3 regions of the Candidatus Pantoea soli genome follow, and region 1 is predicted to be linked to each of the others. Evidence: predicted binding sites of a transcription regulator. Region 1 holds the regulator's gene; each other region holds the start of a gene.

What was found. The regulator PurR, encoded in region 1, represses purine synthesis genes. The targets are predictions, from matches to a motif close to CANGCAAACGTTTGCNTG.
Region 2: the regulator PurR is predicted to act here: its motif matches at 2,668-2,685, upstream of rbsD (D-ribose pyranase).
Region 3: the regulator PurR is predicted to act here: its motif matches at 3,968-3,985, upstream of serA (phosphoglycerate dehydrogenase).

Annotation. Positions count from the first base shown of each region.
Region 1 is NZ_CP032702.1:1,656,121-1,663,519, forward strand. Features, by position in the region: gene D8B20_RS07730 (MATE family efflux transporter) at 1-710, opposite strand, end outside; gene D8B20_RS07735 (riboflavin synthase subunit alpha) at 909-1,562, shown strand; gene cfa (cyclopropane fatty acyl phospholipid synthase) at 1,614-2,762, opposite strand; gene punC (purine nucleoside transporter PunC) at 3,074-4,276, opposite strand; gene punR (DNA-binding transcriptional activator PunR) at 4,386-5,297, shown strand; gene purR (HTH-type transcriptional repressor PurR) at 5,294-6,319, opposite strand; gene cydH (cytochrome bd-I oxidase subunit CydH) at 6,593-6,682, shown strand; gene D8B20_RS07765 (C40 family peptidase) at 6,746-7,399, opposite strand, start outside.
Region 2 is NZ_CP032702.1:3,715,494-3,722,892, reverse strand. Features, by position in the region: gene ravA (ATPase RavA) at 1-203, opposite strand, end outside; gene kup (low affinity potassium transporter Kup) at 503-2,371, shown strand; gene rbsD (D-ribose pyranase) at 2,699-3,118, shown strand; gene rbsA (ribose ABC transporter ATP-binding protein RbsA) at 3,126-4,634, shown strand; gene rbsC (ribose ABC transporter permease) at 4,631-5,602, shown strand; gene rbsB (ribose ABC transporter substrate-binding protein RbsB) at 5,630-6,505, shown strand; gene rbsK (ribokinase) at 6,569-7,399, shown strand, end outside.
Region 3 is NZ_CP032702.1:3,016,284-3,023,682, forward strand. Features, by position in the region: gene pepP (Xaa-Pro aminopeptidase) at 1-594, opposite strand, end outside; gene D8B20_RS14015 (YecA/YgfB family protein) at 643-1,224, opposite strand; gene zapA (cell division protein ZapA) at 1,395-1,724, shown strand; RNA gene ssrS (6S RNA) at 1,764-1,947, shown strand; gene D8B20_RS14030 (5-formyltetrahydrofolate cyclo-ligase) at 2,018-2,623, shown strand; gene serA (phosphoglycerate dehydrogenase) at 2,650-3,888, opposite strand; gene rpiA (ribose-5-phosphate isomerase RpiA) at 4,169-4,828, opposite strand; gene D8B20_RS14045 (LysR family transcriptional regulator ArgP) at 5,010-5,915, shown strand; gene D8B20_RS14050 (hypothetical protein) at 6,209-6,913, shown strand; gene D8B20_RS14055 (hypothetical protein) at 6,916-7,326, shown strand.

The DNA of each region.
Region 1 (7,399 bases):
CGCGTCAGAATCGCCCGGGACGGAGCAGACCAGCCGGTCTGCATGCGGATATCGCGCATCGCCGGCATGCGTTTCAGCCAGAAACGCATCACCACAAACATCACCCAGTAGACGGATGCCGTGGCAACGCCGCAGCCGACGCCGCCCAGCGCCGGCATGCCAAAGTGGCCATAGATAAACACATAGTTAAGCGGAATGTTCACCAGCAGCCCAAGGAATCCCAGCAGCATCGCGGGTTTGGTTTTGGACAGGCCATCGCACTGGTTCCGCGCGACCTGGAAAAACAGATACCCAGGGGCACCCCACAGCAGGGCGTGCAGATATCCCTCTGCCTTGACTGCCAGCTGCGCATCAATGTCATGCATGGCGTGAATCAGGTAGCCGGCGTTCCACAGCACCAGCATTATTAGCACGGCCACCGCCAGGGCCAGCCAGTAACCCTGGCGTACCTGTTCTGCGATGCGATCGCGGCGTCCGGAACCGTTGAGTTGCGCAACGGTTGGCGTCAAAGCCAGTAGCAGACCATGACCAAACAGAATGGCGGGAAGCCAGATAGAGGTGCCGACAGCAACGGCGGCCATATCCGTGGCGCTTACCGCACCGGCCATTATGGTATCCACAAATCCCATCGCGGTCTGCGCCACCTGAGCAAGGATGACCGGGATCGCGAGGGCCAGCAATTGACGCGCTTCTGTTAAATACTTCTGCACGTATCACCTGCGTTATTGATAAAGAGAACAGGGCGAAATGCCCAAAGAATGCGCGGCATAGTGTAGCCGCCGCGCCGCATTCCACCAAACACTGTTCACACTTAGTCGGGCCGGATGTGTAAAGTTTGCACGCCGGCAAATTAAGCCACGCCAGGTAAGCTGTGATAAACTGAGGCAAACTTTGCAGAGGCTGAAATTATGTTTACGGGAATTGTGCAGGGCACAGCAGAAATTGTCGCCATTGAAGAAAAAGAGCTGTTTCGTACCCACGTAGTGCGTCTGCCGGAAGCGTTGCTGCCCGGTCTGGCACTGGGTGCTTCGGTCGCGCATAACGGCTGCTGCCTGACGGTCACCGCGATCGACGGCGATCGCGTCAGTTTTGATCTGATTAAAGAGACGCTGCGCATCACGAATCTTGGTGAATTAGCCACCGGCGATGTGGTGAATATTGAGCGCGCAGCGAAATTCAGCGATGAAATTGGTGGCCATCTGATGTCCGGCCATATTATGACCACGGCGGAAATCTGTAAAATTATCCAGTCGGAAAATAACCGTGAAATCTGGTTTAAATTACAGGACGCCGCGCAGATGAAATATATTCTGCACAAAGGGTTTGTCGGCATTGACGGCATCAGCCTGACGGTGGGCGATGTGACAAAAAGCAAATTCTGTGTGCATCTGATCCCGGAAACGCTGGAGCGCACCACGCTTGGCGCCAAAAAGCTGGGGCACCGCGTGAACATCGAAATCGATCCGCACACCCAGGCGATTGTCGATACCGTTGAGCGCGTGCTGGCTCAGCGCGATGCGGCGGCGATGATGTCACAGATTCAGCCGGATGCGGCGGAATAAACGCCATAAAAAAAGGCGCTCCCCGCGCCTTTATTCATGTGAATGCTGCGACTAGCGCGCAACGCGCAGTCCGCCTTCCGTACCGCGACTGAACACCACCTGCCACAGCTGAATATCGCGCGCCCGAAAGGCGCCCGCGCAGGCATTGAGGTAGTAGGTGAACATGCGTTTAAAGCGCTCGCCGTACTTTTCCGCCAGCTGCGGCCACGCCGCCTGGAAGCGCGTGTGCCAGGCCATCAGCGTGGTGTCGTAGTCAGCACCGAAGTTGTGCCAGTCTTCCATGATAAAATGCGATTCGCTGGCATCGGCAATCTGGCGCACCGACGGCAGGCAGCCGTTGGGGAAAATATACTTATCGATCCACGGGTCCACATTCATATCTGTCCGGATAGCACCAATGGTGTGCAGCAGGAACAGGCCGTCCGGCTTCAGGTTGCGATCGACCACGTCAAAATAGGTGGCGTAATTTTTCGGCCCGACGTGCTCAAACATGCCCACTGAAACGATGCGGTCGAACTGCTGATTCAGATCGCGATAATCCTGCAGCAGGATGGTGACGTCCAGCCCGGCACAGCGCTGTTGCGCCATGCGCTGCTGTTCAGCGGAAATAGTGACGCCATGCACTTTAACGCCGTAATGGCGCGCGGCAAACTCCGCCAGACCGCCCCAGCCGCAGCCGATATCCAGCAGCGTCATGCCCGGCGCCAGCTGCAGCTTGCGGCAAATCATATCAAGTTTTGCCTGCTGCGCCTGCTCCAGCGTCTCAGCGCTTTTCCAGTAGCCGCAGGAGTATTGCATGAAGGGATCCAGCATCAGGGCGAACAGGTCATTGCCCAGGTCGTAATGCTCTTTACCCACAATCCAGGCGCGCTTTTTCGACTGCAGGTTGGTCAGGCGCGCTGCGGCGATGCGCAGGGTATCTTTGAAATGGTGGGGAAGCTGTTTATCCAGATGATGCTTCAGCGCCCGATGGAAGAACATGTCGAGACGCTCACACTCCCACCAGCCGTCCATGTAACTCTCGCCAAGGCCCAGCGATCCCTCCTGCAGGACCCGTTTAAAAAAATCCGGATGTTTTACCTGAATATCCCAGGGGCGTGTGCCATTGATGTGGATATCTGCCCGCTCCAGCAGCTCATGGGCGATACGAAACCATTGGTTTTCTTCAAGGCTCACTTCTTCTATACACGATGAACTCATAGCTTCTCCATCACCTTTCCGATTTAAACCTGAGAAAGAGAATAGTCAAATTCCCCAGGCCTGTGAGAGAACTCACGGAAGATCCGTGCGCCAGATAGTCGACGTTTTACAGAGGTAGAGATCTCAACAGAAATGTCCGGCACAGCATCGCAGAAAGATGCCCGCGCAGACGCCATCCCAGCGACAGAGTCGCGAATAAATAAGGCAATTATGTTATTGATTTGTTACAGAAATGCTGACCCACCGAGTATATGCTCACGTGGGTCAATATTCAACGGCTTATCGTTATCATGCTAACGATAAGCGTTGCATCAAAGCGTATCTTCGCAGGGGCGGGCAGGGTCAGCAACGTCACTTTGTGCGACAGCGGTACGTTGCCAGAGATAGCCTGCCCACGCCAGTGCGACAGTGATCACCATTACCAGTGTAGTGTGATACAGCGCATGTTGCAGGCCGGATGAGACAATCAGGCTGGCCAGAAAACAGAGACCAAGCTGCAGCAGGTTCTGCAGGCCGGCCGCTTTGCCGGTGGCCTGTGGGAACGGGGCCAGCGCGCTGGCAACCACAATCGGGTAAATCGCGCCGTTAGCCAGCGCCATACCACAGAACGGTAGCAGCAGGCCAGCCAGTGGTGGCGCAGGCAGCAGCGCCACGGCGAACAGGCTGATGATGCTCAGGCTGTAAACCAGCAGCAGCCACGGCAGCAGCTGTGCACCCTGAAAACGATTCAGCAGCGCGCGGCAGCCAAAGCCGCCGACGAGGAAGGCGATGGTCTGCGGAATGTAGCTCAGGCCGATGTCAGCCGGACTCAGCCCCGCCGCAGCGAGGATAAAGGGGGAACCGGTCAGCCAGGCAAAAAAGCTGGCTGAACAGGCGGAGTAAATCAGCACATTACCGCTGTAAACCCGGGCAGCGAGCAGCGTGAGCCAGCCGGGCTGCTCGCCCCGATCGCGCTGCTGCGGCGCAGGCGCGCGCAGGCGCAGCGTGCCGCATAGCAGCACGCCGGTCACCAGCGCCAGCACCAGAAAAATCGTACGCCAGTCAAAATGATTCATCAGCCAGGCACCCAGCAGCGGTGCCAGCGCCGGTGAGAGCGCAACCAGGGGCATAATCGTGGCGAACACTTTATTGGCCTGCGCTTTCGGATAGCGATCGACCACCAGCGCCTGCCAGCTCACCGCTGCCGCACACACGCCAACCGCCTGGATAAAGCGCAGCGCCAGCATCAGCCAGACATCGCTGACCCACAACATCGCGAGGCAACTGACGGCAAACAGCGTCAGGCCAGCCAGCAGCACCGGTTTGCGGCCAATGCGGTCTGACAGGGCACCCCACAATACCTGAGCACAGGCAAAGCCGCCCAGGAACACACTGAGGCTGGCACTGATGGTACCGGGGGCGGTCGCGAAATCGCGCTGCATATCGCCAAACGCTGGCAGATACATATCCGTGGCGAGAAAGCCAAGCATACTCAGCACGGCCAGATAGGGCAGAAATCCTTTTGATGACAACATAGTGATTCTCATTCGACAGGGTGAACGGCGGGCAGTGTAAAAGGGTGCAGCCAGCTTTGTGAAACGCTAATATTTGCATTGTGCTATCAAAATTTTTGCAGGCAAAAAAATGTGGTCTGAATACGCTTTGGAAGTGGCCGATGCGGTTGCGCGCACGGGCAGCTTCAGCGCCGCAGCGCAGGAGCTGCACCGCGTGCCTTCTGCCATCAGCTATACCGTGCGCCAGCTGGAAAGCTGGCTGGCGGTGCCGCTGTTTGAACGCCAGCACCGGGAAGTGGTGCTGACGCCGGCTGGCGAGCATTTTGTGCGCGAAGGACGATCTGTTATCAAAAAAATGCTGGCAACCCGCCGCCAGTGTCAGCAGCTGGCCAACGGCTGGCGCGGTCAGCTGAGTATCGCCGTGGACTGCATTGTCAAACCGCAGCGTACGCGACAGCTGGTGAAGGATTTTTATCGTCATTTTCCCGATATGGAGTTGATCATCAGTTACGAAGTGTTCAACGGCGTGTGGGATGCGCTGGCTGACGGGCGCGTTGACGTGGCGATTGGCGCGACGCAGGCGATTCCGGTGGGCGGTCGTTTTGCCTTTCAGGATATGGGGGCGCTTAACTGGCGCTGCGTGGTCAGCCCCGATCACCCGCTGGCTGGCAGCACACAGCTTGACGACGAGACGCTGCGCGCCTGGCCGTCGCTGGTGCTGGAAGACACCTCGCGCGCCTTACCGCGCCGCATGACCTGGACGCTGGATAACCAGCGCCGGCTGGTGGTGCCGGAGTGGGAAACCGGGCTGGACTGTCTGCAGGCCGGCTTGTGCGTGGGCATGATCCCCGGCCATTTAGCGCGGCCGCTGCTGGACAGCGGCGCCCTGACGGAACTGACGCTGCCGCAGGCTTTTCCGGACAGCCCCTGCTGTGTCAGCTGGTCAGAACAGGGTGACTCACCGGCGCTGGACTGGCTGCTGAGTTATCTGGGGGATGCGGAAACGCTGAACCAGGAATGGCTCAGCGAGACGCGCACTTAACGGCGATAGTCGCGGAACGGGCCATCCGCGACCGAACGGCGTTCAATCAGCGTAGGCTGCACTTCAATGGTTTGCGGCTCTTCGCGCTTGCTGGTAATGCGATCCAGCAGCATCTCAAGCGCTTTTTCCCCCAGCTGGGCTTTGGGCTGATGGACCGTGGTCAGCGCGGGCGTGAAGTAGCGCGCGTTGCGCACGTTATCGTAACCGATGACGGAAATATCCTGCGGCACGCGCAGCCCCATCTCATCAGCCGCACAGATTGCGCCCATCGCCATGATGTCACCGCCGCAGAACACGGCAGTAGGGCGCTGCTTCTGGTTGAGGATCTGCTGCATCGCCTGATAACCGGATTCCGGCTCAAAGTCGCCCTGCACAATCCACTCCTGACGCACGGTAATGCCCGCTTCATGCATCGCCTGTAAAAAACCAGCGTGGCGTCCGCCCCCGGTATTGCGTTCCATCTGGCCCGGAATCGCCCCGATATCACGGTGGCCGCGCTCAATCAGATAGCGTCCGGCGAGATAGCCGCCGTGAAACGCATTATCCTGCACGGTATCGGTAAAATCGCCGCGCGATTCGCCCCAGTCCATCACCACCATGGGAATGTTACGGTTCTCTTCCAGCATCTGCAGCAGATCGTCCGGATACTCTGAGCACATCACCAGCAGCCCGTCCACGCGTTTTTGCGCCATCATCGACAGATAGGCGCGCTGTTTTTGCAGGTCGTTATGCGCGTTACCGAGGATCAGGGTATAACCGCGGTCAAAACAGTGATTTTCCACCGCTTCGATAATCTCGGCAAAATAGGGCGCTTCGCTGGAGGTGGCCAGCAGCCCCAGCGTTTTGGTGTGGTTCACCTTCAGACTGCGCGCCACGGCGCTGGGTGAATAGTGCAGTGCTTTGATCGCTTCCCATACGGCGTTGCGCGTCTCTTCAGCAACGAAGCGCGTTTTGTTGATGACATGCGAAACCGTGGTGGTTGAGACACCGGCGCGTTTCGCCACATCTTTAATTGTTGCCATCTGAATGGTACTCCTGGGCTTATCGCAACTTACTGATAAGTATATTGTTAAACGTTTGCGTCTGCGAAGGGTATTTTACCCCGTTTTGGCCGGAAAACCGGCGTTTCAGGGGCAAAGAAAACGCGTTCGCAGGCTGTCAATGCAGCATGCGCAAAACCTGTTGCGCAACGAAAGGCGGCGATTCTAGCAAGCTGGCGCGGATAACACGAGATTTTTGCCGGTTGCTGTGCGAAAATTCTTTAACCATGATAACAGTGTGGCTATGGAGCAAGGATGAGTACGGAGATGAAGCTGGCGTTAATGACCACGGTCGCGGCGCTGATGATGATTGTGGCCTTCAGTTTTACGGCAATTCTGCACTAATAAAAAAGCCGGCGCTGAGCAACAGCCGCCGGCTTTTCTTTGCTTGCTTGCGCAACGCAACGCTTAGCGAATGGTTTTAGGTGTCATCATGCGGCGCGCGCCTACATAGTGTTTCTGCCAGTAATCTTCGCTTAGCGCACTGATTTGAATATCTTTACCGGTACGCGGCGACTGAATGAACTTGCCGTTGCCCAGATAGACGCCGACGTGATCGGCAGCACCGCGGTTATTAATGCGGAAGAAGACCAGATCGCCTTTCTCCAGCAGCTCGCGTTTGATCGGGGCCGCATCGCGCAGATGATACATTTCATTGGCGGTGCGCGGCAGTTTGAATTTGACGAGGTCTTTATAGGCGTACCACACCAAACCGCTGCAATCGAAACCGGTATGCGGCGAGGTGCCGCCCCACTGATAAGGCTTACCCAGCTGTCCCATCAGTTTATTCATCGCCGTTTCACGCGCTTTCTGATAGCGCAGGCGGTGAGACTTGCTCATTTTAATGCCGGTCAGGCCCTGAACCTCGTCATCGGCCTCTGCCGCGGCAGCGGCTTTCGCCAGGCGCTGATGACCATATTTTTTACCGCTGAGTTTCAGGGGGGCGCGACGGCTGGTGGTTTTCTGCAGTGCGGTGGCGGTTTTCTGCTGCTTTTTTAGTTTAAATTTCTGCACCGACGTCAGACGGGATTTTTTTGTGGTGGTCTTCACCGGACGTCGCTT
Region 2 (7,399 bases), 1.7 Mb from region 1:
GCGCGGGCATGCTGGAAGGCGTATTTCAGGCGGCGGGCAATCAGGCTTTTGGCAATGCCAGGCGGCCCAAGCAAAAAGACGCTTTCGCCGCTGAGCGCAGCCAGCAGGCAGAGACGAATGGCATGGTGCCGTTCGTACAGCCCTTTCTCCAGGGCATTACTCAGGCGAGAAATTCTTTCTGCCAAAAGATGGGGTTGAGCCATAATCACATCATTGTCCTTCTGATTCTGGTGCCGACATATTCTGGCGAACGCATTACTCTACTGATTATCATGCGCGAATGCGTTGATAGCCGTCAGCTTTTTTGTTTCAGAAGGTTGAAGCGCGTCAGATTGCGGTTTCTGATGGCTTTTTGCCGCGATTGGTGGCGAAAAAAGGCGGGATGGACGTCAGTCCGTCACCGGCTAAAAGTAGGATTTTCCGGGAATATGTGCATACTGTGCGCTTTTTGATGATCTGAGCGCCGGGCAACTGCCTGCGCGGCTCCAACTAAAGACAACTTATGAGCTCGGATAAGAAACAGTCCCTTGGCGCAGTCACACTGGCCGCGATTGGCGTGGTGTATGGCGATATCGGTACCAGCCCGCTCTACACCTTGCGTGAATGTCTCTCTGGTCAGTTCGGTTTTGGCGTAGAACGCGAAGCCGTCTTTGGCTTTCTTTCGCTGATTTTCTGGCTGCTGATTCTGGTGGTCTCGCTGAAGTACATTAGCTATGTGATGCGCGCAGATAACGCCGGCGAAGGCGGCATTCTGACCCTGATGTCACTGGCAGGCCGCAATACCGGCGCACGTGCCACCGCGATACTGGTGATCATGGGTCTGATCGGCGGCAGCTTCTTCTACGGCGAAGTGGTGATCACCCCGGCCGTTTCCGTGCTCTCCGCCATTGAAGGGCTGGAGATAGCCGCGCCCAGCCTTGATACCTATATTGTGCCGCTGGCCATTGCCGTTCTGACGCTGTTGTTTATCATCCAGAAACACGGCACCGGCATTGTCGGCAAGCTGTTCGCGCCGGTTATGCTGCTGTGGTTTATCGTGCTGGCCGTGCTCGGCGCCCGCAGCATTGCCGGTAATCCGGATGTGCTGCACGCGATGAATCCTTACTGGGCGCTGCATTTCTTTGTGCAGTACAAAACCGTTTCGTTCTTTGCGCTGGGCGCGGTAGTACTGGCGATTACCGGGGTGGAGGCACTCTATGCCGATATGGGCCACTTCGGTAAATTCCCGATTCGCCTGGCGTGGTTCGTGGTGGTGCTGCCGTCGCTGGTGCTGAACTATTTTGGTCAGGGTGCGCTGCTGCTGCTGCATCCGGAAGCGATCAAAAACCCCTTCTTTCTGCTGGCACCGGACTGGATGCTGATTCCGATGCTGATTCTGGCGACGTTAGCCACGGTCATTGCCTCGCAGGCGGTGATCTCCGGCGTGTTCTCGCTGACGCGCCAGGCGGTGCGTCTGGGCTATCTGCCGCCGATGCGTATCGTGCACACCTCCGAAGAGGAGTCGGGACAGATTTATATCCCGGTGATTAACTGGCTGCTCTATTTCGCCGTGGTCATTGTGATTGTCGGCTTTGAGCACTCCAGCAACCTTGCCGCCGCTTACGGCATCGCGGTAACGGGCACCATGGTGCTGACCGCCATTCTCTGTGCCACGGTGGCGATTCAGAACTGGCACTGGAACCGCTATCTGGTGCTGCTGATCCTGCTGGGGATGCTGTGCATTGACGTTTCTCTGTTCTCAGCAAACCTGATCAAAGTGTTCTCCGGTGGCTGGCTGCCGCTGACGCTGGCGCTGATGATGTTCATCATCATGACGACCTGGAAAAGCGAGCGCTTCCGCCTGCTGCGTCGCATGCACGAGCACGGCAACTCTCTGGAGGCGATGATTGCCTCACTGGAAAAATCGCCGCCGGTACGCGTGCCGGGAACGGCGGTGTATATGTCGCGGGCGCTGAATGTCATTCCTTTTGCCATGCTGCATAACCTCAAGCACAACAAAGTGCTGCATGAGCGCGTGGTGCTGCTGACGCTTCGTACCGAAGATGCACCTTACGTGCACAACGTACGTCGCGTAACCATTGAGCAGCTGTCGCCGACCTTCTGGCGCGTGGTGGCAAGTTATGGCTGGCGTGAGACGCCAAATGTAGAAGAGATTTTCCACCGCTGCGGCCTGGAAGGTCTGAACTGCCGCATGATGGAAACGTCATTCTTTATGTCGCATGAATCGCTGATCATCGGCAAACGGCCGTGGTATCTGCGTCTGCGCGGCAAACTGTTCCTTGCTCTGCAGCGCAATGCCCTGCGCGCGCCCGATCAGTTTGAGATCCCGCCAAACCGCGTTATCGAGCTGGGCACCCAGGTCGAAATCTGATGTCCGCGTGTCACGCTTTCAGGGTGACGCGCGCCCTCTGCAGCTGAACGTCAGGCGCATGCCGCGCCACGTTCTTCACCCGCGGCAAACCTGTTGCGCTGCCGGTTTGCCTCTGGTCCGGCAGTCGCTATACGCCTTTGTCCAATCGGTTCCCTCACGCCCGGTGGCTGTCGCTTCAGCGCTGCATCAGCGTACCAAACGCAAATTTCTGCCACGGTAAGCGAAACGTTTCGATAGCGATCACATTTCCGTGATACCGCGATTGAGTTGCCGCACGCATTTTATACACTCCCGGACAGCGAAACGTTTCGCTGTGGAGTGGAAGAAATGAAAAAAGGTCGCTTACTGAACGCTGAAGTCTCGCATGTGATTGCCCGTCTCGGGCATACCGATACGCTGACAATTGCCGATGCCGGTTTGCCGATTCCGGCAGGGCCCCAGCGCATCGATCTGGCGCTGACGCCGGGAACGCCCGATTTCATCCAGGTGGTGAACGTCATCACGCAGGAGATGCAGGTAGAAAGCGCACTGATTGCCGAAGAGATTCAGCAGCATAATCCGGCGCTCCACAACCAGCTGCTCGCCGTGCTCGAAGCCTTGCAACAGCACCAGGGAAATCGCATCACCATCAGTTACACCAGCCATGAACAGTTCAAACAACATACTCAGCGCAGTCAGGCGGTCATTCGCAGCGGAGAGTGCTCTCCGTATGCGAATGTCATCCTGAGCGCGGGCGTCACATTCTGAGGCCGCTATGCAACCGTTATTGCAACTCTCGGGGATTGAAAAAGCGTTTCCTGGCGTGAAAGCGCTGAATGGGGCTTCGCTGGCGGTTTATCCCGGCCGGGTGATGGCGCTGGTAGGCGAAAATGGCGCCGGCAAATCCACCATGATGAAAGTGCTGACCGGCATCTACAGCCGGGACGCCGGTTCGCTGCGCTGGCTGGGTAACGAAGTCACCTTCTCCGGGCCGAAAGCGTCTCAGGAAGCGGGTATCGGCATTATCCATCAGGAGCTGAACCTGATCCCGCAACTCAGCGTGGCAGAGAACATTTTTCTCGGCCGTGAATGGGTTAACCGCTTTGGCCGTATCGACTGGAAAAAGATGCATGCCGAAGCAGAGGCATTGCTGAAGCGTCTGAATCTGCGTTTCAGCAGCCATAAGCTGGTGGGTGATCTGTCGATTGGCGACCAGCAGATGGTGGAAATCGCCAAAGTGCTCAGCTTTAAATCGCAGGTCATCATCATGGATGAACCGACCGATGCCCTGACCGATACCGAAACGCTGTCACTGTTTCGGGTGATTAACGAGTTGAAAGCGCAGGGCTGCGGCATCGTGTATATCTCGCATCGCATGAAAGAGATTTTCGAGATTTGTGATGACGTGACCGTCTTTCGCGATGGCCAGTTTATTGCCGAGCGCGCGGTAAGCGATCTGAGCGAAGAGAGCCTGATCGAGATGATGGTTGGCCGCAAGCTGGAGGATCAGTATCCGCATATCGATCAAGCCCCGGGCGATATCCGTCTGAAGGTGGAAAACCTGAGCGGCCCCGGCGTGGACAATGTCAGTTTTACCCTGCGTAAAGGTGAAATTCTGGGGATTTCCGGCCTGATGGGCGCCGGACGCACCGAGCTGATGAAAGTGCTGTACGGCGCGCTGCCGCGTACACACGGCAAAGTGACGCTCAACGGTCGCGATATTATCACGCGTTCACCGCAGGATGGCCTGGCCTGCGGCATCGTCTACATCTCCGAAGACCGCAAGCGTGATGGTCTGGTGCTTGGCATGTCGGTCAAAGAGAACATGTCGCTTACTGCGCTGCGCTACTTCAGCCGCGGCGATGGCCGCCTGAAACATGCCGAAGAGCAGCTGGCAGTGGGCGATTTTATCCGCCTGTTTAACGTCAAAACCCCGTCTATGATGCAGCCGATTGGCCTGCTTTCCGGCGGAAACCAGCAGAAAGTGGCCATTGCGCGCGGTCTGATGACGCGGCCGGATGTGCTGATCCTTGATGAGCCAACGCGCGGCGTGGACGTTGGAGCAAAAAAAGAAATTTATCAGCTGATTAACCAGTTTAAAGCCGAAGGGCTGAGCATCATTCTGGTGTCGTCAGAAATGCCGGAAGTGCTGGGCATGAGTGACCGCATCCTGGTGATGCATGAAGGCCACCTGAGTGGCGAATTTTCCCGCGAGCAGGCTACCCAGGAATCCCTGATGGCGGCGGCAGTCGGTAAGCAACACAGTGAGGATTTAGTCGTATGAGTACCCAAACCTTACCCGCCAGCCGTCGCTGGTTCAGTAAAGCCTGGCTGCTGGAGCAGAAATCGCTGATTGCGCTGATTGTGCTGATTGCGGTGGTGGCCAGCCAGAGCCCGAATTTCTTTACGCTGGCCAATATGTTCAACATTCTGCAGCAGACTTCCGTCAACGCCATAATGGCGGTAGGGATGACGCTGGTGATCCTGACCTCAGGTATTGATTTATCCGTGGGATCGCTGCTGGCATTAACCGGTGCGGTGGCGGCGTCAATTGTCGGGCTGGAAGTCAACGCGCTGGTGGCGGTGGCTGCCTCGCTGGCGCTGGGGGCGGCCATTGGTGCGGTAACGGGCGTGATCGTCGCGCGCGGCAAGGTGCAGGCCTTTATCGCGACGCTGGTGATGATGCTGCTGCTGCGTGGCGTCACTATGGTGTATACCAACGGCAGCCCGATCAACACCGGCTTCAGTGACAATGCCGATCTGTTCGGCTGGTTTGGTATCGGCCGTCCGCTGGGCATTCCTACGCCGGTATGGCTGATGGCTGGCGTATTCGCGCTGGCGTGGTACATGCTGCACCACACGCGTCTGGGGCGTTATATCTACGCGCTGGGCGGCAACGAAGCGGCGACGCGCCTCTCCGGCATTAACGTCAATCGCGTCAAAATCATTGTCTATTCACTGTGCGGCCTGCTGGCTTCACTGGCGGGCACCATCGAAGTGGCGCGTCTCTCTTCGGCGCAGCCGACGGCTGGGACCGGTTATGAACTGGATGCCATCGCCGCGGTAGTGCTGGGCGGCACCAGTCTGGCTGGCGGCAAAGGACGCATCATGGGCACGCTGATTGGTGCGCTGATCCTCGGCTTCCTGAACAACGGCCTGAACCTGATGGGCGTCTCGTCTTACTACCAGATGATTGTAAAAGCTGTCGTCATTCTGCTGGCGGTGCTGGTGGATAACAAAAGCAGTAAATAACTCTGACCTTCACACAGGATTATATAAATGAAAAAGTTAACCGCATTGGCCGTCATCCTTGGCGCCACCCTGAGTGCCGGCGCGATGGCAAAGGACACTATCGCACTGGTGGTTTCAACCCTGAATAACCCGTTCTTTGTCTCTCTGAAAGATGGCGCACAGAAAGAAGCGGATAAGCTGGGTTACAACCTGGTGGTGCTGGATTCGCAGAATAACCCGGCCAAAGAGCTGGCAAACGTGCAGGATCTGACAGTGCGCGGCACCAAACTGCTGCTGATCAACCCGACGGATTCCGATGCCGTGGGTAACGCCGTGAAGATGGCGAACCAGGCGAAAATCCCGGTGATCACGCTGGACCGCATGGCTGCGCAGGGCACCGTGGTGAGTCACGTGGCGTCTGATAACCGCTTCGGCGGCAAGATGGCCGGTGACTTCATCGCGAAAAAACTGGGTGATGGCGCGAAAATCATTGAGCTGCAGGGCATTGCCGGGACGTCCGCCGCGCGCGAGCGCGGTGAAGGTTTCAAACAGGCTGCCGATGCGCACAAATTCCAGATACTGGCCAGCCAGCCGGCGGATTTTGACCGTACCAAAGGTCTGAACGTCATGCAGAACCTGCTGCAGGCGCATCCGGATGTGCAGGCGGTGTTTGCTCAGAACGACGAAATGGCGCTGGGTGCCCTGCGTGCGCTGCAGACGGCGGGCAAAAGCGATGTGCTGGTGGTGGGCTTTGATGGCACCGCAGACGGCATCAAAGCGGTGGAGTCCGGCAAACTGACCGCAACGGTTGCACAGATGCCGGACAAGATTGGTATGATTGGCGTGGATACCGCAGACAAAGTTCTGAAGGGTGAAAAAGTGCAGGCCATCAACCCGGTTGACCTGAAGCTTGTCACCAAATAAAAACCAAAGAAAAGCATGGCAACGCGCCACCTTCGGGTGGCGCACTTTCCTGGATTACTCCCTATGAGCACACGCGCAAAACTGGCGGTCCTCGGCAGTATCAACGCCGATCACATTCTTAATCTCGCACATTTTCCCCGTCCGGGCGAAACGGTGATCGGGAAACAGTATCAGATTGCCTTTGGTGGCAAAGGTGCCAACCAGGCGGTGGCGGCCGGACGCGCCGGTGCCGGGATTGCGTTTATTGCCTGCGTCGGAGCGGATGACATCGGCGAACGCATTCGTCAGCAGCTGCAGCAGGACCGGATAGACATCACGCCGGTGGAGACCGTGGCGGGTGAAGCCACCGGGGTAGCGATGATCTTCGTCAACGGCGAAGGCGAAAACAGTATTGGCATCTATTCCGGTGCTAACGCGGCGCTGACACCCGCCTGCGTAGCGCGTCATCAGCAGGTTATCGGTGAAGCCGATGCGCTGCTGATGCAGCTGGAATCCCCGCTGGAAAGCGTGCTGGCTGCCGCCAGAATAGCCCGCGCGCATCAGACCCAGGTGATCCTGAATCCGGCGCCGGCTACGCAGCTCGCCGATGAGCTGCTGGCGCTGGTTGATATTATTACGCCCAACGAAACCGAGGTCGAAATTCTCACCGGCATTGCGGTAAACAGCGATGACGATGCGGCACGGGCTGCGCAGGTACTGCACGATAAAGGTATTCCAACGGTTCTGATTACGCTGGGGCGGCGCGGCGTGTGGCTGAGCGAGCAGGGGCGAGGTGAACGCATTCCGGGCTTCCCGGTCGAAGCCGTTGACACCATCGCCGCCGGTGACACCTTCAACGGTGCTTTCATTACCGCGCGACTGGAAGAGAAGCCGATGCCGGATGCGGTGCGTTTT
Region 3 (7,399 bases), 1.4 Mb from region 1:
CATTGCGCGGGTATGCGCCAGCGCGCTGATTTCACCTGCCCGCCGCAGAATCGCAATCTCTTCTTCACTTTTGAACAGGCGCATTTCATGCACCCACGGCCGCCAGTCCGTAACGGTAGCCGGCGCGCTGAGGTTCTGCCGGAAGCCGCGACGCAGCGTTTCCAGCGCGCTGAAAACCAGCTTGTCGGCTTCGGCATACGCGCCCTGCGCGTGATACACCACATCAAGACCATTCAGCAGCTGGTGCAGCTGCTCGCCAATCGCATCCCACGGCAGCGCGCGATCCACACCCAGCCTGGCGGGTGCTGCCTCCTGGCCAAGCCGGCGGCCGAACCAGATCTCCGCGCTGAGATCGCGGACCCGGTTGAACAGCACGCTGTGGTTATGTTTATCGTCACTTTTGATCAGCACCAGCAGCGCCTGCGGCTCATTAAAGCCGGTGAAGTACCAGAAGTCGCTGTTCTGACGATAGGGATATTCGGTGTCGTTGCTGCGCGTCACTTCAGGTGCAGCAAAAATCAAAGCGGCGCTGCCCGGCACCATGCGGGAAATCAGCGCCTGACGACGTTGCCGGAACGTTTCCAGTGTAATCATGTTTGCACTCCCTGTTGAAGCGGGCAGCAACCTGCCCGGCTGACGCGCTTAGTGTAGCGTGGGTTTCTGCACTTCCGGTGCGGCTGGCGAACGCGGACGGGTAAAGGTATCGTGACACAGCAGCGCTGCCACACGCACATACTCGATCACCTCTTCCAGCGACTGTTCCAGCTCTTCCTGATCTTCATCTTCATCGTAGCCAAGCTGAGCGATGGTGCGCAGGTCGTCAATCGCCTCACCGGTTTCACCGGTCACTTTATCCAGCTTAGGCTGGGTTACTCCCAGCCCGAGCAGGAAGTGATTGACCCAGCCAGCCAGCGCATCGGCACGATCAAACACGGTAATGTCATCTTCATCGGGCAGCATGAGCTGGAACAGGAAGCCATCCTCGTCCAGTGTGGTGCTCAGGTTTTCATGCAGCGCCTGCAGCGGCTGCGACAGGCTCTGCGAAAAAGCTACGCCTTCATTCGTCAGATCGTGAACCAGGGTTTTCCAGCTGCTATCCTGATTGCCGCCACACAGAATGCCACACAGCAGTCCGTGCATCTCGGCGGGCGTCATTCCCACGCCCTGCTGGGAAAGTGCTGCGGCCAGCGCGTTGTAAGTGGGTGTTGCGTTCTGTAAAGACATAAGCTTTGGTCGTCGTTGGCAGAATAAGTTCGTGTTATGCTACCACCAGGTGCCTCAGGGTTTCCAGAAAAGGGGTTGTAACTTATCACGCGGGTCTATATAGTTGCGCACCTCCCAACCCATTGACAGGTAAGGGAGATGCGAACGAAGTAATCAGTCAGGATGGTGGCATGTCTGCACAACCGGTAGATATTCAGATTTTTGGTCGTTCATTGAGAGTGAATTGTCCGCCTGAACAGCAAGATGCGCTGAATCTGGCCGCAGAGGATCTCAATCAACGGTTGCAAGATTTAAAAGTTCGCACTAGAGTCACAAATACAGAGCAACTGGTGTTCATCGCCGCGTTAAACATCTGCCACGAGCTGGCGCAGGAAAAAGGTAAGACGCGCGACTATGCAGCCAACATGGAACAACGTATCCGTATGCTGCAGCAGACCATTGAACAGGCATTAGTTGAGCAAGGTCGCATAACCGAACGCCAGGGCCCTAAATTCGAATAATACTTCATGGTTCTCGTGTCAGAGTGACGGTGAAGTCAATTTTCTCTGAGATGTTTGCAAGCGGGCCAGTCCCCTGAGCCGATATTTCATACCAACAGAGTGTGACGCTCTGTAGCCTGTGAGCATGCTCGGTCCGTCCGAGAAGCCTGATGGTTACGACGGCATACTCACCTTGAACCAAGGGTTCAAGGGTTACAGCCTGCGGCGGCATCTCGGAGATCTCCTCTTAGTTCCATTCTGTTATTCCCGGTGTGATAAAGTGGCAGACCACTGCCTTATCAGCCGGGGACATCATGTCAGCACCTACTCTTCTCGATCGTCAGGATATTCGTCAGCACGTGCGTCATCTGCGCCGCAATCTGACATCCCAGCAGCAGGAACAGGCCGCCGATTTGCTGGCCGAACATGCCCTGAATTTTGCCCCTGTCTCACAGGCCAGCCGTATTGCGCTGTTTCTCTCTGTGGATGGCGAACTCAATACCCGCCCGCTGATTGCCAAACTGTGGCAGCAGAAAAAACAGGTCTACCTGCCGGTGCTACATCCGTTTGCTTCCGGCCATCTGCTGTTTATGCGCTATACGCCGGAAACCGAACTGCGCCCTAACCGTCTGCGCATCCCGGAGCCGCCGCTGGATATCACCCAAATGGCCACGCTGGATGCGCTGGATGTGATGCTGGTGCCGCTGGTGGCGTTTGACGATGACGGACAACGGCTGGGCATGGGCGGAGGCTTTTACGATCGCACGCTGCAAAACTGGTCACAGCACGGATGCCTGCCGGTGGGTATTGCACATGATTGTCAGCGCGTGGAGAAGCTGCCAGTGGCAGAGTGGGATGTGCCGCTGCCGGCGATTCTGACGCCGTCAGGGCTATGGCAGTGGGAAACGCCAGGCAAATAAAAAGGGCGCCGCAGCGCCCTGAATCATCAGTAGAGCAGACGGGCGCGGATGGTGCCTGGAATGGCCTTCATCAGCTGCAGCGCTTTCTCCGCCACCTCTTCTTCCGCATCAATATCGATCACCACGTAGCCCATGATCGGCGAGGTCTGCAGATACTGCGCCGCGATGTTAATGCCCTGCTCGGCAAAGATCTGGTTGATCGCTGTCAGGATCCCCGGACGGTTTTCATGAATGTGCAGCAGGCGGCTGGCGCTGGCTGCGTGCATGGGCAGCGAAACTTCCGGGAAATTCACCGCTGACAGCGTTGAACCGTTGTCGGAGTATTTTGCCAGCTTGCCGGAGACTTCCAGACCGATATTCTCCTGTGCCTCCTGCGTGGAGCCGCCAATATGTGGCGTCAGGATAACGTTATCAAATTCACACAGCGGTGAGTTGAAAGGATCGCTATTGGTGGCCGGTTCAACCGGGAACACGTCAATAGCGGCACCGGCCAGATGTTTGCTGGAGAGCGCATGGCACAGCGCCGGAATATCAATCACCGTCCCGCGTGCTGCGTTAATCAGCAGTGCGCCAGGCTTCATCAGCGCCAGCTCTTCCGCACCAATCATATTCTGCGTTGACGCCGTTTCCGGCACGTGCAGGCTGACGACATCGCTCATGTTCAGCAAATCAGAGAGATGGCGCACCTGCGTGGCATTGCCCAGCGGCAGTTTATTCTCAATGTCATAGAAGAACACATGCATACCCAGGCTTTCTGCCAGCACGCCCAACTGCATCCCGATGTGGCCATAGCCGATGATACCGAGCTTTTTACCCCGCGCTTCATAAGAACCGGTGGCTACTTTGTTCCAGATACCCCGGTGCGCTTTGGCATTGGCTTCCGGAATACCGCGCAGCATCAGCAGCATTTCGCCAATCACCAGTTCTGCAACCGAACGGGTATTGGAGAAGGGTGCGTTGAAAACCGGCACGCCGCGCTTTGCCGCAGCGTTGAGATCAACCTGGTTAGTACCGATACAGAAGCAGCCGACCGCGACCAGTTTTTCAGCCGCAGCGAAGATCTCTTCGGTCAGTTGGGTACGGGAACGGATACCAATAAAGTGCGCATCGCGAATGGAGGATTTCAGGGATTCTGCATCCAGCGCGCCTTTGTGGAATTCGATATTGGTGTAACCTGCAGCGCGCAGGTTATCCAGCGCACTCTGGTGAACGCCTTCCACCAGCAGGAACTTAATCTTGTCTTTTTCCAGTGATACCTTTGCCATTTCCCGACCCTATTCAGAATTCAACGAGGACTGTCATAAGCCAGCCTTCTGTCAAAATATCAAAATTTTCAGGCGCGGCAATACAAACGATTGCCTGCGCGCCAGCATGCGCCCGCGCCGGGACAGCACAAATCCATACAAAATCGTGATATGCGTGAGACGCGAAGTACGAACCTGCTGTTGATGACCTATTTGTGACATAAGTCACCAAATTTCATCACCGCAAGAAAAGATGTTTTGCAGCCGGAAATAACTGGCGCGCAATGTCGCGCCAGTGCCCTTAGCGCGTCAGGGTTTTTACCCCCTGCGCTGTACCAATCAGCGCCACATCCGCCCCGCGCGAAGCGAACAGACCCACAGTCACTACGCCGGGCAGCGCGTTAATGCGTGTTTCCAGTGCAACAGGGTCAAGGATGCGCAGATTATGCACGTCGAGAATAATGTTGCCGTTGTCCGTTACGACATGCTGGCGATACTCCGGCTGGCCGCCCAGCTTCACCAGTTCCCGCGCCACGTAGGAGCGCGCCATTGGAATCACCTCTACCGGCAGAGGAAAACGCCCAAGGATATCCACCTCTTTAGAGGCATCGGCAATGCAGACAAAGGTTTTTGCCACCGCAGCGATAATTTTTTCCCGCGTCAGTGCAGCACCACCGCCTTTGATCATCTGCATCTGCGGGTTGATTTCATCGGCACCGTCCACGTAGACCGACAGCGCATCCACATTGTTCAGGTCAAACACCGGAATGCCCAGGGAGATCAGCTTCGCCGTGGAGGCTTCTGAACTGGACACCGCGCCTTCAATCTGATGTTTGATGGTCGCGAGCGCATCAATGAAATGCGCGGCCGTTGAACCGGTGCCTACGCCAACAAGGGTGCCCGGCTGCACATACTGCAGCGCTGCCCAACCAACCGCTTTTTTTAGTTCATCCTGGGTCATGGTATGTTTAAAACCTGTGCGACATCGAAGTGCGCGTAGTATAAAACAAGGCGCCGTGAAAATGCGCGACTGTTAGCCCCCGGTTTTCGCCTTTGGAAGCCAGCCCGCAAAAAAGAGCTGACCGCACAGGCTGACGCTTTTATGGCATAGTACTTTCCACCCTGAACGAGAGAGAACAACAATGAAACGCCCGGATTATCGAACGCTTCAGGCGCTGGATGCAGTCATTCGCGAGCGCGGTTTTGAGCGCGCCGCCCAGAAATTATGTATTACGCAGTCTGCCGTCTCGCAGCGTATCAAGCAGCTGGAAAATTTGTTTGGACAGCCGCTGCTGGTGCGCACCGTACCGCCGCGCCCTACCGAACAGGGGCAAAAATTGCTGGCGCTGCTGCACCAGGTTGAACTGCTGGAAGAGGAGTGGCTGGGTGATGACAACGGGGGCACGACGCCGCTGCTGCTGTCGCTGGCCGTTAACGCCGACAGTCTGGCCACCTGGCTGCTGCCTGCGCTGAAAGATGTGCTGGCGGATTCCCCGGTGCGCCTGAATCTGCAGGTGGAAGACGAAACCCGCACCCAGGAGCGCCTGCGCCGTGGTGAAGTTGTGGGCGCGGTGAGTATTCAGCCGCAGCCGCTGCCGAGCTGCCTGGTGGATCAGCTGGGTGCGCTGGATTACCTGTTCTGCGCCTCACCGGATTTTGCGGCGCGCTACTTTCCCAATGGCGTAACGCGTTCGGCACTGCTCAAAGCGCCCGCCGTTGCGTTTGATCATCTGGACGATATGCACCAGGCGTTTTTGCAGCAGAATTTTGATTTGTCGCCGGGCAGCGTTCCCTGCCACATCGTCAATTCATCTGAAGCCTTTGTGCAGCTGGCGCGTCAGGGTTCAGTGTGCTGCATGATTCCGCACCTGCAGATTGAGCGCGAACTGGCGCAGGGTGAACTGGTGGATTTGACGCCGGGTCTGTATCAGCGCCGTATGCTTTACTGGCACCGCTTCGCGCCGGAAAGCCGCCTGATGCGCAGCGTAACCGATGCGCTGATTGCGCATGGGCACCGCGTGCTGCGCCAGGATGCGGTGACCGTATAAACCTTTAGCCGCTCAGGTTTCCATATCGTACCAGCAGGGCGTACAGCACTACGCCCGTCTCTCATCACGTCATACCCGATAGCGATATTTTCTGCCATCTCTGCGGCCAGATTCTTTTTTTATCAGTGCCACATACAGCGAAAACTATCTGAAATCCGCCCTTATTAGCTTTATGAATGTCTGCGATTTAAATCGAGACATGTCTCGTATTCTCCTGCGCCGCTCTGCCTGTATTTGAGACTTTCCTGCCACCTTGAGTAAGCAGCAGCGATGATGAAAAAGCGAGATAAAATATGAGTGAAAGAAAGGATATCATTGATGGACGGGAAGCTGCCTTTGCCCGTGGAGGCCTGGTATATACTGAAGTATTGGGCTGGATTGACCTGGGCCATGCCCGCGGCGACGATATTCGCACGGTAATGCGCAGTATTCGTCAGGGTGAATCTTCAGGGAATAAGTATTACGATGTTACCTACTCACAAGGCATGTCTTCCCCTTATGGCTTAATTCGCGCGGGTAAGGTAATTACCTGGCGGATTAAACATGGCCGTCCAGACTGGGAGCAAAAATCTATTGCGCTGGCAATGATGATGACGATGGCACGAACTTTTGAAGCTTTTCAGGATAGCTTTCCCGTCAATCGGGTCACCGATAGCGGATACAGTGGCGAAGATTTGGTTTCCGATCTTTTGGGTTTTTATCGGGTAGTATCGGTACAAAATCCATTTCCCATGTTAAAACCCGTCAGCAAACAAGAGGCATTAAAGCGATGGGATCATTATGGAAAAACAGGCTCTTTCAAAGTTAAAGACTTCACGCCTTTGCTATTTCCTGCTCCGGATAAATTTCCTCATGCACGGCCGCAAAAGGGTATGCTTCCTCCCTTTATATTAACTATTGTGCCTTATAATGACTTTTTATCCGGCAATGTTATTCTTCCACAGCGGGATAAAACCTTTGTTGTTGTAGGTGCGGGCAATGGAAGGATGCGTTTGTGAAGATGAAAGCTGCTTTATTATTTATTATCGCCCTGGTGATTACTTTCGCTTTCTTATGGCGACCCTATTTTGAAATGGAATTAGCCAGTAGCGCTTACTATAGCCAAAATGACAAGCGTGAATATGAATATTATACTCCTGAATTATTTAAAATGATGCCGCGTATTTCCTCCACTTATAGCTTTCAGTACATCAGCAATCATGATGCCCGAAAAAGACTTTATGGCATCAGATTTGATGGAACCTCCGAGACGGAAAAGCTTAAAAGCTGGCTGCAATTGGCAGGCTATAAGCCACAGGCCACATGCGATACCTCTGCTGAGTGCTGGCGAAAAGAGGATTCAGATAACGTGGTGTCATTATACTCATCCGCGAATCCCGATTACGTCGTTATCCAGCTCTCCCAAAAATAAACTGCAGCGCTGCGCACTGGCTATTTCAGGCACGTTACTCTCCATGGAACGCGGACAAACTGCAGATAAACAG